Regions from separate parts of the Halomonas sp. PA16-9 genome, predicted to be linked through region 2. Evidence: predicted binding sites of a transcription regulator. Region 2 holds the regulator's gene; the other holds the start of a gene.

Region 1 (8,149 bases), on a different replicon from region 2:
TGATTCCCGAGCCTTTGCCAGCGCTCTCCGGCCCCCATGTGCTGGCGATGCGCTACGTGGAAGGAGCGCCATTGCGCGAATTAGCCGAGGCAGATGACGAGACGCGCCAGGGCATTGCCGAGACATTAGCGGACTGGATTACCCAAGAACTGTTTACCTACGGCGAACTACACGCCGACCCCCATGCGGGTAATTTCGCCGCCGATGCCCAAGGGCGGCTGGTGATTTACGATTTGGGCGCGGTAATTGCGGTCCCCGATGCGCGCATAAAGGCGATGATGCAACTGTTGGATGCCACCTTGAAGCATGACCCCATGGGGATGGACGAAGCCTTGATGCAAATGGGTGGCCGCCAGGGGCAGGGCGCGCCGCTGGCGCTCTATCGTGAATCTGCTGAATGTATCGCGCCGCTGTTTGAGCCGGGCGAGCAGGATTTCAGCGATGTGCGGGTGCACCGTCGTCTGCGCGAGCTAACCCCTAAAGTGTGGGCGGCGATGGATCGACTACAGCCTCCTGCTGAAACGCTGCTGCTTTCCCGGGCGCTGAACGGCCACTATTGGAATTTAGTGCGTTTGGGCGCGCGACTGAATATGCACGAGCGCACGCTTCCGCTATTACATCGAGCCTATTAATGATCAACCGATTGCCACTGCGACCATGTCGGCCTTCATGCTAAACTATGCCGCTTTTAAACAGGTCATTGTTTAATTCGATATCGTTGAACACGACATCGTTTAACAAGCCATCCTGTCACAACATGGAGACGGCAATGCTGGCGGTATGGGTCGATCAGCTGCTGGGATTCGCCTCCGGGGCACTCTCGGCAATCAGGCAACAAGAACACTATCCGGATTTTATGACCTGGGTGCGTGCCAAAGGCGCGGATTCATTTGAAGGCGATGTGTCCATGGCCCAGGCGCTGGCACCAGTGCTGTGGTCGCAAACACCGCTAGAGCGGCTCGACTTTGCCTGTGAGCCCCTCGCCACGCCGGGGCGTAATGAACCGTGCTGGTGTGACTCAGGGCGCAAATTCAAGCAGTGTTGCTATCAGATCGAGTTTCCCACTGAGATCCCCGATCAGATGATGTGGATGCTCTCGCTGCGCGAATGGAAGGGCGCGACCCTGAAAGCCGCGTTGGATAGCCAACAGGCTCCGGCTCAAGCGCTACTGGAAGCCGGGTTGATTGCTGCTGAAAGCGGCCAGACGGGCCGCGCTATGCAAATCCTTGAATCACTCTTCGATGGTAGTGACTGGTCACGGCTGCCTGAGCAGGCCGAGCCTGCCTTTGAAATCCTGCTGGATATTTATCAAGAGCGCGGTTTTAGCCGTAAACGTGCTGACCTGCTTGATGATGTGATGGAGCGGGGGCCGCTGTTTTTGCGTGGCGTGGCTCTTGAGCGTTTATGCCTGATGCACTTGGATAACGATGACCTGGATAGTGCCCGCGGTGCCTTTGTGAAGGCTCAGCAGGCGCTACCCGATTCGCCTACCTTGGCCTACATTGAAGCCATGCTGTTACTGCATGAAGGCCACGAACAGGAAGCCAAAGAGCGCGCTAATTTCTGGTATCGCCGCTTGGTTCGACAGGGTGATCTGGATGAAGATCAGTTGGATTTTTTAGCCGCGTTGGCGGATAACCCCGGCGCGACGCTTGCCGATCAGTTGCTGAGTGCGGAAGAGGATCTGGCAACGCCGCTGGTAGCGCTTCAGGCATTGCTGGCCGCGCTGCCCACTGCCCCCAAAATCGATGTAAGCGCCGACCCTGAAAGTGGGCGATTGCTATATAACACCAGTGCTCGTGAAGAGACGCTGTTTGCCGCCTGGCATGAGCAGTTTCAGGTGTTGGTGGATGAAGACGTAGCGTTGGGCTTCCGAGATGACCCCTGGGGCAACGCCATTGAGTGGATGTCGGCACTCTGTGCACATCCCGAGTGGCTGGACGCCCCACAGGTTGTGCAGGACTTAACGTTGGCGCTCACCAGCCGCTTTGGCAGCCTGCCGTGGATGGCCCCAAGCCTGCTGGAGCCACTGGCGCTTCGCCTCTCGCGCTGGTTGGAACAAGCCCGCGCCGAAGGCGATGGCAACCTGTGCTGGGACGATGCCAACAACGCCATGTTGCTACGCACAGGGCTCGCGTTGGTGGTCGGCATGGAGCGCGGGGCGCGTCAGCACTCCCGCGAGTTGGCCGAAGAGCTACTGCTGATCGACCAGGAAGATAGCTTAGGGCTGCGGGAGCTGGTACTTGACCAGTTGCTACGTGATGATCGCAACGAGGAAGCGTTGGCACTTGCGGAAGAGAGTGACGACGACGGCTCGCTGGTATTGGGGCTTTTGATGGGTAAAGCCCTGGCACTCTATCGGTTAGAGCAGCGTGAGGCGGCAGAAGCGGCGCTAGGCGATGTGCTTGGCCATAACCGCTACGCGTTAGAGCTAATTTGTGCAGAGAGCCCGCGGCCTTCCATGCCTCACCCCGATGGTCAGGTTGACCCCGGCTCCCGGGCGGAAGCGTGGCAGTACCGCACCTTGATGCGCGATCAGTGGCGGACTACGCCAGGGGCCTTGGACTGGCTCGAAACACATCGCTAGCCTAAACCTTCAAGCCTGTTTAAGCAGGCTTGGGGGTAGGCACTAGCTGCTTGTCCCGGCTGATCCAAATTGCCAAGATAATGGCGGGAAGGCCCAGTAACGTTGCGATGACAAAGAAGCTTGGGTAGCCCTGAGAGGTTACGACCAGCCCACCAAAACCGCTCAAAAACTTTCCTGGCAGCGTCATTAGTGATGAGAACAGCGCGTACTGCGTTGCAGTATAGGCGCGTGATGTGAGACTGGAAAGAAAGGCGATAAACACCGCACTGGCTAAGCCATTGGCAAGGTTATCGCCGATAATCGTCACCACCAGCATGGGCAACTGATTACCCACCACGGCAAGCACGGCAAACAGCAGGTTAGTCACCATCACTAACCCCGCGCCGAAGATCAGCAGCGGGCCAATGCCGTAGCGCGCCACGCATAGCCCGCCTAGAATTCCACCGGTAATGCTCATCGCAATGCCGAATATATTGGTCACGTTAGCAATCTCTGCCAGCGAGAAGCCCAGGTCGATATACAGCGGGTTGGCCATGGAGGCCATGGCCAAATCGCTGATTCTAAATACGGCAATAAACACCAAAATCCACAGCGCTTTCACTCCATAGCGGCGAAAAAAGTCGGTAAACGGACAGACCAGCGCACCAATGCTCCAGGCACCCAGGCGGCGTAACAGTTTGGGCTTACCGCGGCTGGCGCGAATAAACGCCCGTACCTTAGGCTCATGGATAAGTTGAATAGAAAGCGAAGCGCGCTTCGGTTCAGGGCGCAGCAGCACGGTGAGAACGCCAATGCCCATTAGCGCCGCCATGCTCATGTAGGCCACATCCCAAGAGGCAGAGGCCGCGATATACAGTGCGCCGGCACCGGCGGCAAGTAAGCCACCGCGATAGCCAATAATATAGGTCGAGGCCATGGCGGCCTGAACATCGTCATCGGCGGACTCAATGCGATAGGCATCGATAGCGATATCCTGCGTCGCTGAGCCAAACGCCACCAGCAGTGCAAAGAGGGCCACCCAGCCGAGATTACCCACCGGGCTCAAACCGGCCAGCCCCACTAACCCCGCAACGATCAACCCCTGGGCTAACAGCATCCAGCCGCGGCGTTGGCCGAAGGCGCGGGTCAAAATCGGGAGCGCTAACCGGTCTACCACCGGCGCCCAGAAAAACTTGATCGAGTAGAGCATGCCAATCCAGGCAAAAAAGCCAATTGCCGCTACCTCCACGCCGTCGCTACGCAGCCAGGCGGAGAGTGTTGAAAACACTAATAAAAAGGGTAGGCCTGCAGAAAACCCCAAAAACAGCATGGTAATAACGGGTGCACGACAATAAATAGCCAGCGCAGCAAGCCAAGTGCGCTGGGGGTGGGGTTTAACATTAAACGCTACTCCTGGTGGAAAGACGCTGGCAACGGCCAAGTGATAAACTGAGGCAGTGTTCTAACACAAAGTGCTATCACAAAACCGACAGCTTACCGGAGAGGAGTTTTCCATGTCGATTACGGCGCATCAGGTAGTTATCTTGCACTATGTCCTCAGCGACGTGCTCAACGATGGCAGCAAGCAGGTATTGGATGACTCCCAAGCGCGCAATAAGCCGCTAGAGTATTTGCATGGTCACGACAATATCGTGCCAGGGTTGGAGAGTGCGCTAGCAGGTCAAATCGTTGGCGCCGAGCTTAGCGTTCAACTAATGCCCGCAGATGCCTACGGTGTGCGTAACGAAGATCTGGTTCAGGAAGTCAGCCGTGGCTCTTTTGGTAACGCTGAGTTGGAACCGGGCAGCCGCTTTCAAACTGAGGGCGAAGCCGGGCCGCAAATTGTTACGGTACTCAAAGTCGATGGCGACCGCGTCACCGTCGATACCAATCACCCCCTGGCCGGGCGCACGCTGAACTATAAAGTCACCATTTTAGACGTACGCGAAGCTACCCGTGCAGAATTAGCCAAAGGCCATCCGTTACCACCAGGTACCGAACACAGTAAAGTCGAAGACCGCAAGGTGCTGTAGTGCTAATCACGCCCAAAAATTGATCAGTATCAATTTCCTGTTTAACCGCCTTCCCCCGCCTGCCGTAACTTGATCTAGGTCAGCATTCTTCTGCCGTTGAGTGACTAGTATGAACGCATACATCACGGCGGGGGGATTCACCATGTATTGGGATGACACAGTTATTTTCGGCTTAGTGACCGTCGCGTTAGTAATCGTTTTTATGCTGGGGTGGGTGGGCTTCGTGATTCGTGATCATCTACGTAAAGATGAGCGTAAAAAGTAGCTTTCCCACCTCATGTAAACCTTGTCAGGGGAGGGGGGTTGCTATCGCAGTAAACCTCCTGTTGCCAGCCCACCATGGGCTGGCTTTTTTTGCCTGAAATGTGCTGAAAAGTTGCAATCGCATAGCGTGCGTTAATGAGCAATGCAAGGCGTGCTCTGGTAAAGTCCATTGAAGCAATGACTACACTAGGATGCTTTGTCATGAACGCAGTTGCCTTACACCACAGCCCGTGGGGTCGTGTACGTGATCGGTTAGCGTGCGCGTTAATTGTCGTGGGCATAATACTTCCCGCGACTGCCTTTGCCCAGGCAGTAAATATGATCAACGGCGATGTCACTCAAAAGGTCGCTTTAAGTGACTTGCACGACATGTCTGATACGACGTTTACACTCTATGACCCCTATCAAGGGCGCGATGTGGAGATGCAGGGCGTCGAGTTTCGCACCTTTCTGATTGAACAGTTTGGCGAAGTGCCCCCGGCGCTTCACTTTACCGCTTGGGACGACTACGAGGTTACCTTAGAAGGGTGGGACGACCCTAACTGGTACCTGATTAGCTCTGAGGATGGCGATCCGCTCACCATCCGTACGCGAGGCCCTGTGCGGCTGGTAGAGCGTGACTACAATAATCAGGGCAAGGGTGATCGCGACGTAGAAAACCTGCGTGAGTTCAATGACTGGATCTGGATGATTCGTAGCATAGAGGCGAAGTGGTGACATCCAAAACTAGGCCCGTCGCGCAGCCCACAGTTCGTCCCCGGCCTTTAGCTCGCCAGCACCGCTATTTTACGTGGTTATCATTGAGCTTAATGAGCTTTTTGGCACTTATGGTGTTGATTGTTTATGAATCGCGCTGGGTATACCCCGAAATACAGGCTTATTTCAGCCAGACGGGGAGCCTTACAGGTCAGCAGCTTTCTACTCGGGCACGGGTCTACCTACAAAATGCCCAATCCGAGCTATTGAGTGACCAGGCAGAGCAAGATGCGCTGGATGCCGCAGCCTTGGATATTGACCTGGCCTACGGCTTAGCCGATGTGCACATTTATCGGCGTGAATATACCTGCGTTGAGCCTAGTTTGAAGGAGTTGGATCGGCTGGTGGCGCTGCTCGTGGCGCGGGGCATTGACCGTATCGCTGCGGCGATGGCGTTGTTCGCACCGATTCAATGCTTAACCCATATTGAGATGGATCAGCTTGATCGTCGGGGCGCAGCGATTAACGATTTTTCCGAAAGCACCCGTCAGCATCGTCAGGTGCTGACTTACTCCAGTTTATTGATCTTTGTGATGGGATTGGCGTTTTGGTGGCTCCATGAGCGCCAGCTAAGACGCGCAGATCGCGCCACCCAAGAGACCTTCGAGTGGATGCAGCGTGCCATGCGCGACCCGCTCACCGGGATTGGCAATCGCAGCGCTTTACACCAGGATGTGTTGGCGAAGCAGCATCAATCGTTAGGGCTGATTCTGGTCGATATCGACTTTTTTAAACAGTACAACGATGCCTATGGACATCCGCAAGGCGATACTCTTTTGCGCCAATTGGCCACATTGATTGGTGAAACGCTGAATGATGAAGCGCAGCTCTACCGCTTGGGAGGCGATGAGTTCGCGGCACTACTTCACTGCCCGAACACTGACACGCTGAAGCGTTACTGTCGTCAGCTAATTGAAGGGCTGCGGGAAGCTGATTTTGCCCACTCTGCCCATCCGGATAAAAAAGGCGTGACGTTAAGCGTTGGCGGGAGCTGTTTTGTAGCCGATGAAGCAACGTTTCCCTACGCTTACGAAGCCGCCGACAAAGCACTCTACCGGGTAAAAGCGATGGGCCGTGACGGTTGGCAGGTTACTGAAGACGCATAACGTCTGTGTACATAGGGGCGAGTCTGCCCAGCAGTTCATTACGTGCGCCAAGGGCAATACCCTCCGCCTGCATAGCCGCATCGAGATGTTCCACCAAGCGATTAAAATGCGCATCTGTTAGCCCCATATGTTGATGAGCACGATCCATCGGCGGGCCTTCATAGTGGCAGGGGCCATCGCTTACATCGCATAGCTGGCTGGCCAGGGATTCAGCAAATAAATCGATATTGGTGTTAGCAAAAAACACTACTTCGGGATCATCCGCAATTCGGTATAAGAGATTCTCGACCACCGTGTCGATAGTGCCCTGACCGCCAAGCCGTTCGTAAAGCGTTGTTGATTGAGTGGCTGACTGATGAGTGCAGCCTGCGAGCGTAATTGCGATTGTTGCAAAAGTAACCGTTATTAAACCACGGTGTGTCCGCTTGCATTTGTGTGGAAAGCTCATAGCGCCCCGCTTAGAAAGCTGCCTGAAGTGAAAGATAGCCGCCGCGTTGGGAAGGTAGGCCGGCAATGTCGCCTAAGTTCAACCACGCGCCCGTGAGTGATAAGTGCTTATTGAAGAAGTAGGCACTGTAGAGACTTTGCCAATCATCCTCTTTAGCTACGCTTAGGTTATCGGGTTTCTGACGATACTCTGCACCGACAACCCATTGCGGGGTAATAAAAACGCCCACGCTCCCCTCGGCCATCCACGAGCGGCTACTCTGATCGCCGCCAAAGCCAAGCAGACCGCCCTGGTTGGCATTGGTATTGCGCAGGGTGGCGTTGAATAGCACATTGCGCCCGGCAACAGCGCTAAACAGCAACTTGCTGGCGCTAAGATACATATCGGTACCGCTTGTTTTATCGGCACCGAGGGCGGTGGGAATGGTGCCATCAACCAGTCGTTTATGTTGCATCCCAACACTCCAAATGCCCCAAGGGTGATAGAGCACATCACCGAGCAAGCGCACCTTAGCACCGTAAATATCCTGGCCTAGCTCGCCACCCAGGGTGTCTAGATCAAGCGTTTGACGCGCCACTGAGACTTCAATACGGTCATAAACAATCAGGCTTGCGCCGGTCACTGTTAGCCGATAATCGTCCACCCAGGCATGGGTAGCGGCGGCAGTGACGCCGATTTCCTGTTCGCTGGCGGTGCTGGCCAGCACTGCCCAAGGCGATAAGCCACCCCCCGCGGCCCCTTCAATAGCACTCACTCCGCCCGTACTTACAATACGGCTACCGGCATAGGAGGGCATGGCCGCAAGCGCTAAACAGACCGCAAGGCAGCTGAAAAAAAAGTGCCGAAAGGGTGAACTGGATGGTGAAAACATAGATTGAAATAACATCATGGCTTTCTCTGGAACGCCTTTAGTAAGGAAGACATCGGGTGGGGCAAGGAGAGCGGCGTAAAATTATCCAACCATGCGGGGAGTTCA
Region 2 (8,149 bases):
TGGTGAGCCTGCAGATCGAGCAGGCGACCAACTTAGAGGCGCTTTCAGCTGCCAGTCAGCGCACCCCGGAGCTGGTCAAAGCGCTGATGGCCCAGGGCGTTAAGCTGCGCTTGCGATGGATCTGCTTGCGGCACTAAACGGCCGTATTATTAGCAAGGCCTGGGAGTTCACTGTCGATAAGCGCTATCACGAGCAGAGCTGCATGATGGTGATGGGCAGCGAAGGGCGCGGTGAGCAGATTCTAAAAACGGATCAGGATAACGGCTTGATTCTTGCCGATGAAACCCAGTGGCCTGATCTTGCCAGCCATATGCAAACGCTCACCGATACCCTGATTCAGCTTGGTTACCCGCCGTGCCCCGGCAACATTATGGTGTCTAACCCGAGTGGGTGGCCACGGTATCCCAATGGAAAGGTAATATTGCCAAGTGGGCCAGGGAGCGTGATGGCGATAGCCTGATGAAGCTGGCCATTATGCTCGATGCTCATGGCGTGGCGGGCAACCCGAGCTTGCTTGAGAGCGTGCGCGATGAGCTGTTTGAACGCTGCTCGGGCGATGAGCTGCTGCTTTCCTATTTTGCCCGCACGGCGCTGCGCTTTTCGACGCCGCTGACGCTGTTTGGTTCGCTGAAAAAGCTCAGCACGGTATCGATATCAAGAAAGGCGGTATTTTCCCTATCGTGCACGGTGTGCGCACCATGGCGCTTGAGCGGCGCATCAAAGCCACCTCGACGTTTGATCGCTTGGATGCCCTGGTTACTGACGGCCGGTTGGATCGCCGTTTTGCCGATGACCTGGGCGAAGCGTTGGCGCTCTTTTCTGAGCTGCGCCTCAAGCAGCAGCTAAGTACGCTGGAAACTTCTGCGGATGCGAAAGAAACTAACGCCCAAAGCAGCAGACGCGCTAACCGTGTCGTGGTGCAGAACCTCTCTTCCCTGGAGCGCGACTACTGCGCGAAGCGATGCATATTGTCAAAGACTTTAAGCAGCGGCTTTCCCACCGTTACCATTTGGAGTATTCGTGAGCGGAATGCGGCTGTTAGATCGACATGTGACGCTATTTAGCGGCTCGCTGCGCACCTTGTTAAGGCGTGAAAGTGACCGGCGTCGTTGTGCAGATTCCCCCTATGCCTGGCTGTTTCAGCCCTATATGGGCGAAGAGCTGGTGGCGCTCGCCTGCACAGCAACGCCCACGCAATCATCACCTGTGATCAGCGTGGCGGCAGTGGTGCTGAGCCATCAGCAGGTGCATACCAGTCGTGCTTTTGTGATCACCCTTGGTAGCGCAAAGCAGCCCGAGAGCGCAACGCTGCGCCGTCATCACTTGCTGTGCGAGGCGGGGGAGATACTGCCACCAAATAGTGATAACTTGAGCGCGCTAGTAGAATTTATCGGCAATCGGCCCATCGTTGGCTGGCAGTTAGAGAAGCGCATTGGAGCATTGAATGCACTACTCAGTAAGCGGCTGAATTTTGCCCTGCCCAACGCCCAGGTCGATGTGGCAAAACTGCATCAGCGCCAACTGCGCCGTTTGCACCCGGAGGTCGAAGCGCCCAGCAGCTTCGCCCAGGCGTTGGCATGCTGGCAAGTACCCGTCATGGGCATGCAGAGTGTGCTTGGAGAGGCCACCGCCAGCGCACTGCTGTATATGCGCCTGCAGCGTATTATGGCGCAGGTGGCATAGTAGTCTCTTTCGTCGTGGCGAGGACAGCTTTCCGCGAGGGCGCTGTGAACCCCTCCCTGGGCGCTACTTTTGTCATCCATGACAAAAGACCCTCGCTCCAAGCTGCCCTCGCACCGAGGTATGGTGCAGCGGTCAAAATAGTCACTTCCAATTGCGATATCTTGTGTGGCTACGTCTGATTAGTTGGGTCAGGCGGTGAGTGTTGTTAGAATAGTTATTACTTTTTTCTCACGCCTTCTACCCTCGGCAGTGCTTATACCATGCAAACTCTTGATCACTTTGATCCTGCTCACCTTGATACGGTTGGAGCCACCCCAGCTGACGCTGAGCACGACCAGCCTGAGCTGGCTGATGCGAAGCAGAAGCGTGAATTTAACAAGCTGCAAAAGCGTCTGCGCCGAGAAGTGGGCAATGCGATCATTGATTATCAAATGATCAATGAAGGTGATCGCGTAATGGTCTGCCTCTCCGGTGGAAAGGACAGCTACACGATGCTGGAGATTTTGCGCAATTTGCAGCGCAATGCGCCGGTCAATTTTTCGCTGGTAGCGGTCAATCTGGATCAAAAACAGCCGGGTTTTCCCGAGCACGTATTGCCTGCGTATCTGGATAAGCAGGGCGTGGAGTACCACATTGTCGAGCGCGATACTTACTCGGTGGTAAAAGAGAAAACCCCGGAAGGTAAAACCACCTGCGCGCTTTGTTCACGGCTGCGGCGCGGCTCGTTGTATGGCTTTGCCGAAGAGATTGGCGCCAATAAGATAGCCCTGGGCCATCACCGGGAAGATATTCTCGAAACACTGTTTCTCAATATGTTCTTTGGCGGCAACCTGAAAGCGATGCCGCCAAAGCTGCTATCCGATGATGGGAAGAATATCGTTATTCGGCCGTTGGCCTACTGCAAAGAGGCTGATATCGCCGAGTTTTCGCGGCTGATGGCGTTTCCGATTATTCCCTGCAACCTGTGCGGTTCACAGCCTAATATGCAGCGTCAGGTGGTCAAAGAGATGCTCGCCGAGTGGGACAAAAAGTTTCCTGGCCGCCTGGAGAGCATGTTCAAGGCTGTCACCAACATTGCCCCTTCCCAGTTGGCCGACCGCAGCCTGTTCGATTTTGAAGGCCTTGAGGCCAAGCAAGCAGAGCTACTGGCGGGGCGTATCCAAGCCTTTAACGTCAGCTAACTGTTTGCTCTTCCTCTTCGGCGAGGGTAATCAAGCGCGGCATATCGAGAATGTTGACCTCTCGCCCGGAGACCGCCACCACGCTCTGCTGCTGAAAGCGGCTTAGTATGCGGCTGACCGTTTCCACCGCTAAGCCCAGGTAGTTGCCGATATCAGCCCTGGGCATTGAGAGGCGAAAGCTGTAAGGCGAGTAGCCCCGGCGACGAAAACGATCCGAGAGGGTAATCAAAAAACTTGCTAGCCGCTGATCGGCGGTTTTACGCGAAAGTAGCCGCATCATACGCCGGTCATCGCGCAACTCTTTGCTCATGCTACGATAAAGCTGGCCACGCAGTTCGGGTAGCTCCTCCGAGAGTAAGTCCAGGCGGTCAAAAGGAATCTCGCAGACGGTGGTCGTTTCCAGGGCGATAACGCTACCGGGGTAATGCTCTTCGTCAATGCCATCCAACCCCACCAATTCACTGGGCAGGTAGAAATTGGTCAACTGCTCGCTGCCGTTACCTTCGGCGGTGATCTGTTTCAAACTGCCCGAACGGACTGCGTAAACGCTGGTAAAGGTGTCGCCCTGACGAAACAGCGGTTCGCCTTTTTTCAGCGGCGCGCGACGACGAATAATGGCGTCGAACTGCCCCACGTCGTCCAGCTCAAGGGCAAGTGGCAGGCACAGTGAGCTCAAACTGCAGGTTTGGCAGCGAGCTTCATGGAGTAGCGAGCGCCGACGGCTCATGGGTTCCAACATGCTTTGCTCCTTGAGAGGGTCCCGCTTATCAATTAGAAAATCCTTACTTATTATAGTCGCTTTAGCATGCCTGCAATAAGGTGATTAAACAATCTTAGAATACTGTTGTCCCGTTTGCCCGGAAAGATGGGTATCAAACGCCATTGCTATATGGCGAATCAGCAGCCGCCCCGTCGGCGTGGCGTTAAGCTGATCACCGCGGCGGGTCAGCAGGCCATCCTGTTCGGCGCTCTGCAGGCGCTCAAGCGCTGGCGCAAAGTAGCGGGGGGCATCGATGTTCCAGCGTTGACTAACGGCGGCCAGGTCAATGCCCATATCGCACATCAGCCGCTCAATCACGTCCCGCCGGATCAGGTCGTCATCACTTAAGCGTATGCCACGCACGGTGGCAAGCTGCCCCTGATCCAGCGTCGCTTCGTAGCTTGCCAGATCGCTCGGGTTCTGCGCATAGACGTCATCAATGCGCGAAATCGCCGATACGCCAAGCCCGATTAAGTCGCACTGAGCATGGCTGGAGTAGCCCTGGAAGTTGCGCTGCAGCGAGCCTTCGCGCTGGGCAATAGCCAGGCTATCGTCAGGGCGGGCAAAGTGATCCATACCGATATGCACATAGCCAGCTGCGGTGAGCATTTCGATGGTGGTGCGCAGAATCGCTAGCTTCTCTTCTCCGCCTGGCAAGTCATCGACATTAATGCGCCGCTGCGGGGCAAAACGCTCGGGCATATGCGCGTAATTAAACACAGAAAGGCGCGCCGGGTTGAGCTCGATCACCTGGCGTAGGGTGTTGGCAAAGCTCTTTTCAGTCTGAAATGGCAAGCCATAAATTAGGTCGAGATTGAGCGAGCGAAAGCCCAGGCGATGCGCCTCCTCCATCAGCGTTTCGGTAAGTACCCGAGGCTGAATACGGTTAATCGCTTTCTGCACCAGCGGGCTTAAATCCTGCACGCCCAGGCTGATGCGATTAAAGCCGAGGGATTCGAGATGGCGCAGCGTAAACACATCCGCTTCGCGAGGATCTATTTCAATTGCGTAATCGCGATCAGCAGACGATGAAAGACCAAAACGTGCATCCAGTCGATCAATCAGGTCGCCCATCTGGTTCAAACTGAGAAATGTCGGCGTGCCGCCGCCCCAATGCAACTGCTCCACCGGTCGTGATGTATCCAAGTGGCGTGCGGTCAGCACCATTTCACGGTCAAGCCGGGCTATATAGGGCTCGGCAAGGGCAGTGTTTTTGGTAGCGATTTTATTACACGCGCAGTAAAAGCAGATCTTGCGGCAGAAGGGCACATGAACGTACAGAGAGAGCGGACGCTTACTGGCATTGCTGCGCTCCAATGCCTGGGTCAGGTCGCCAGGGGTAAATTGGTCGTGAAACGACAGCGCCGTGGGGTAGGAGGTGTAGCGTGGGCCGTTGGTGTCGTAGCGACGCAGTAACGCTTCGTCCCACACCGGCTGCATAGGGGCTGCGGCAGCAGCGGGTGCAAGAGGCAAGGCAGCAGGGGTATGAACGGGCATGAAGGGGCGCTCCGACGTTAGGAAATGCCGCTAGCCTAACCCGTGGTTAGGAGGTAAATGTTGAGCCACGTCATGCTATTAGAGGTTGTGTACCGAAAGCGTCCACAGTTGCCACAGTGCAAAAGCGATAATTGTCAGCGCTGCCACGCTGCGGGTCGCGGGGTGACGTATCAAATGGCTGAGCTGGCGGGCAGCCAGGCCAGTGGCAAGCAGCGCAGGTAGGGTGCCAAGCCCAAAGGCGCCCATGAGTAGAGCGCCCTGAAGCGGGTCGGCAATCGCTAAGCTCCAGGCCAACATGGAGTAGACCAACCCGCAGGGGAGCCAGCCCCAGAGCGCTCCCAGGGCGAAGGCTTGGGGAATATGCACTACGGGCATCAAGCGACGCCCCACGGGTTCGATAAAGCGCCATAGTCGCCGGCCAACGGCCTCAATTTTGAGCAGCCCTTTCCACCAGTTGGCGATATACAGTGCCATTAAGATCAGCATCAGCGCGGCAAATATCTGCAGCAGCAGGCGTGCCGTAGCAGAAAGGGAAAACAGCGTGCCTAGCAGCGCCACCAGCGCGCCTGCGCTCATATAGCTAATAATACGGCCTGCGTTATAGCTGAGCAGCAGGCCCCCCATGCGTGCCGGGTGGCGCATGCTAGGGGTACTGCAAAGGTGAGCGCACTCATAATGCCGCCACACATGCCGATACAGTGGGCGCCACCCATCAAGCCGAACACAAACGCCGCCATGAGCGGCGGCAGATCAAGCCCTGTCGGATTCATGAACGGGGCTCTGGGTCGTCGGGTGAGTTTGCATCGGATGGCGCAGCGTTTTTTTGCTTGGTTTGCTGACGCTGGCGGCGCTGCTCAGGGCTAAGATCGTTTTCATCCTCATCAAATAGAATGCGGTGCGCTGGGCCTTCTAGGTCATCGAACTGATCATTTTTCACCGCCCAGAAAAACGCCCAGACGGCGAGGCCCAGCAAAATCAGGGAAAGCGGGATCAGCAGATAAAGAATCGTCATGCGGCCACCGGTGTTGAAGTGTCGAGCGTTGGCGCGTGCTGAGGTCGCCAGCGCGACAGTCGCAGGGCATTACCCACCACTACTAGCGAGCTAAGCGACATTCCAATTGCGGCTAGCCAGGGCGGCACCAGACCCATTGCCGCCAGCGGCAGCGCCGAAAAGTTGTAGCACACTGACCAAATCATGTTCTGGCGCATGATACGCCGGGTGGCGCGGGAAATCTCGATGGCCTCAAAAATCCGCATCAGACGTGGGCTGAGCAGCACTGCGTCGGCGCGGGTGCGGGCTAGATCCGTTGCGCCATTCATGGCAATCGCCACATCGGCACCGGCTAACACCGGCACGTCGTTAATGCCGTCACCAATCATCGCCACGGTTTCGCCTGCGGCTTGAAGCTCTTTCATCCGGGCCAGCTTGCCTTCTGGGCTGGTGCCCGCATGCCAGATGGCAATATTGAGCTGATCGGCCAGGCTTTCCACGGCATCTTCGGTGTCACCAGATAGCAGCTCCACGCTTAACCCCAGAGTCTGGAGGGCTTTGATCGTGGCGGCAGCGTCGTCGCGAACGCCATCGTGCAGGCCAAACCAGGCGCGGGGTGCACCGTTTTCACTAAGCAGCAGCCACTGACCTTTGGCCGGCGCCGCTATGACGTCATCCTCGGTGCTATCTATTGTGCTATCCATTGCGCTATCTATTGCAAACCTGGGCTTGCCCAACCGCCAACGAGCGCCGTTTAGGCTCCCTTCGAGCCCTTGCCCGGTGTGGCTGTGAATATCTTTGGCTTGCAGGGTCGCATCCCGGAACGGCCTAAAGGCGCGGGCGATCGGGTGTTCCGAGTGGGCCTCAAGGGCGGCGGCAATGGCCCGTGCATGCTCGGCGGTTAATTCACCAAAGGGCTGGGTTTGGGTAAGGTGCATTTCGCCGCGGGTCAGGGTGCCGGTTTTATCAAAAATCACCCGGGTAACGTTAGAGAGCGTCTCCATGGCATCGGCGCGGGTGATCAAGACACCGCGCTTTCGCAGTTGGCCATGGCCAGCTGCCAGTGCCGCGGGAGTGGCCAGCGCCAGCGCGCAGGGGCAGGTCACCACCAGCACCGAAAGTAGCACCCAGAGCATCCGTGAAGGGTCGATAAACCACCAGGCGAGGGTCACGCAAGCCGTTACTACCAGCAGGCGCAGCACGAATAGGTGTGCCATGCGCGCAGCCATCTGGGCCAGCCGTGGGCGGCTGGCAAAGGCACGGTCGGTCAGATCGACGATACCTGCTACACGGGCATCGCGCCCTGCGTGGGTAACCCTTATCACCAGCGGGTTTTCCATGTTTTGGCTACCGCCGGTAATGCGGTCGCCCACTCGGCGGGTTGCTGGTAGGTATTCGCCGGTCAGCATTGATTCGTCCAGGCTCGATTCACCCTCCTCGATGATGCCATCGGCAGGCACGCCATGGCCGGGCTTGATCAATACGCGATCGCCGGGAGTGAGTTCGCTGGCGGGCAGAATGCGCTCGCTGCCGTCACTTTCCAGCCGTGTGGCCGAAATCGGCAGCACGCCGCTCAGCGCATTGCCGCTATGCCCGCTGCGGCGCCTGGCGCGACTCTCCACGTAGCGGCCAAACAGCAAAAAGAAGGTGAACATGGTCACTGAGTCAAAATAGACCTCGCCCACGTCAAACAGCACCGCATAGCTGCTGGCAAGATACGCCCCGCCGATTGCCAGTGACACCGGCACATCCATGCCCAGTACGCCGGTGCGCAGGTCGCGCAGGGCGTTGCGGAAAAACGGCTGGGCGGAGAAAAACACCACTGGCGTGGCCAGGGCAAAGGAGAGCCAGTGGAACAGTGCGTAGAAGTCGTCGCTGATTTCACCGGGGCCGGAGACATAGATCGGGATCGAGAACATCATCACCTGCATCATGCCGACGGCGGCAATAATCAGCCGACGTACGTTCATGCGCTCTTCATGCTGCAGGCGCGCCTGGGCCTGGTCTGGCTCGTAGGGCTGGGCCTCGTAGCCAATC

What was found. The regulator FNR, encoded in region 2, switches genes on or off when oxygen is low (the NO sensors DNR and NnrR bind a similar motif). The targets are predictions, from matches to a motif close to TTGATNTANATCAA.
Region 1: the regulator FNR is predicted to act here: its motif matches at 4,669-4,682, upstream of ccoM (cytochrome c oxidase subunit CcoM).

Annotation. Positions count from the first base shown of each region.
Region 1 covers NZ_CP040451.1:2,218,358-2,226,506, forward strand. Annotated here, with positions in the region: gene FDY98_RS10235 (ABC1 kinase family protein) at 1-632, shown strand, start outside; gene FDY98_RS10240 (SEC-C domain-containing protein) at 770-2,587, shown strand; gene FDY98_RS10245 (AmpG family muropeptide MFS transporter) at 2,607-4,007, opposite strand; gene FDY98_RS10250 (FKBP-type peptidyl-prolyl cis-trans isomerase) at 4,081-4,599, shown strand; gene ccoM (cytochrome c oxidase subunit CcoM) at 4,709-4,864, shown strand; gene FDY98_RS27715 (hypothetical protein) at 5,065-5,580, shown strand; gene FDY98_RS10265 (GGDEF domain-containing protein) at 5,673-6,725, shown strand; gene FDY98_RS10270 (group I truncated hemoglobin) at 6,709-7,173, opposite strand; gene FDY98_RS10275 (DUF3034 family protein) at 7,184-8,062, opposite strand; gene FDY98_RS10280 (bifunctional diguanylate cyclase/phosphodiesterase) at 8,059-8,149, opposite strand, start outside.
Region 2 covers NZ_CP040452.1:54,765-62,913, reverse strand. Annotated here, with positions in the region: partial or broken gene FDY98_RS16765 (DUF294 nucleotidyltransferase-like domain-containing protein) at 1-1,024, shown strand, start outside; gene FDY98_RS16760 (DNA polymerase III subunit epsilon) at 1,030-1,683, shown strand; gene ttcA (tRNA 2-thiocytidine(32) synthetase TtcA) at 1,944-2,864, shown strand; gene fnr (fumarate/nitrate reduction transcriptional regulator Fnr) at 2,857-3,603, opposite strand; gene hemN (oxygen-independent coproporphyrinogen III oxidase) at 3,688-5,121, opposite strand; partial or broken gene FDY98_RS16740 (sulfite exporter TauE/SafE family protein) at 5,200-5,891, opposite strand; gene ccoS (cbb3-type cytochrome oxidase assembly protein CcoS) at 5,888-6,133, opposite strand; partial or broken gene FDY98_RS16730 (heavy metal translocating P-type ATPase) at 6,130-8,149, opposite strand, start outside.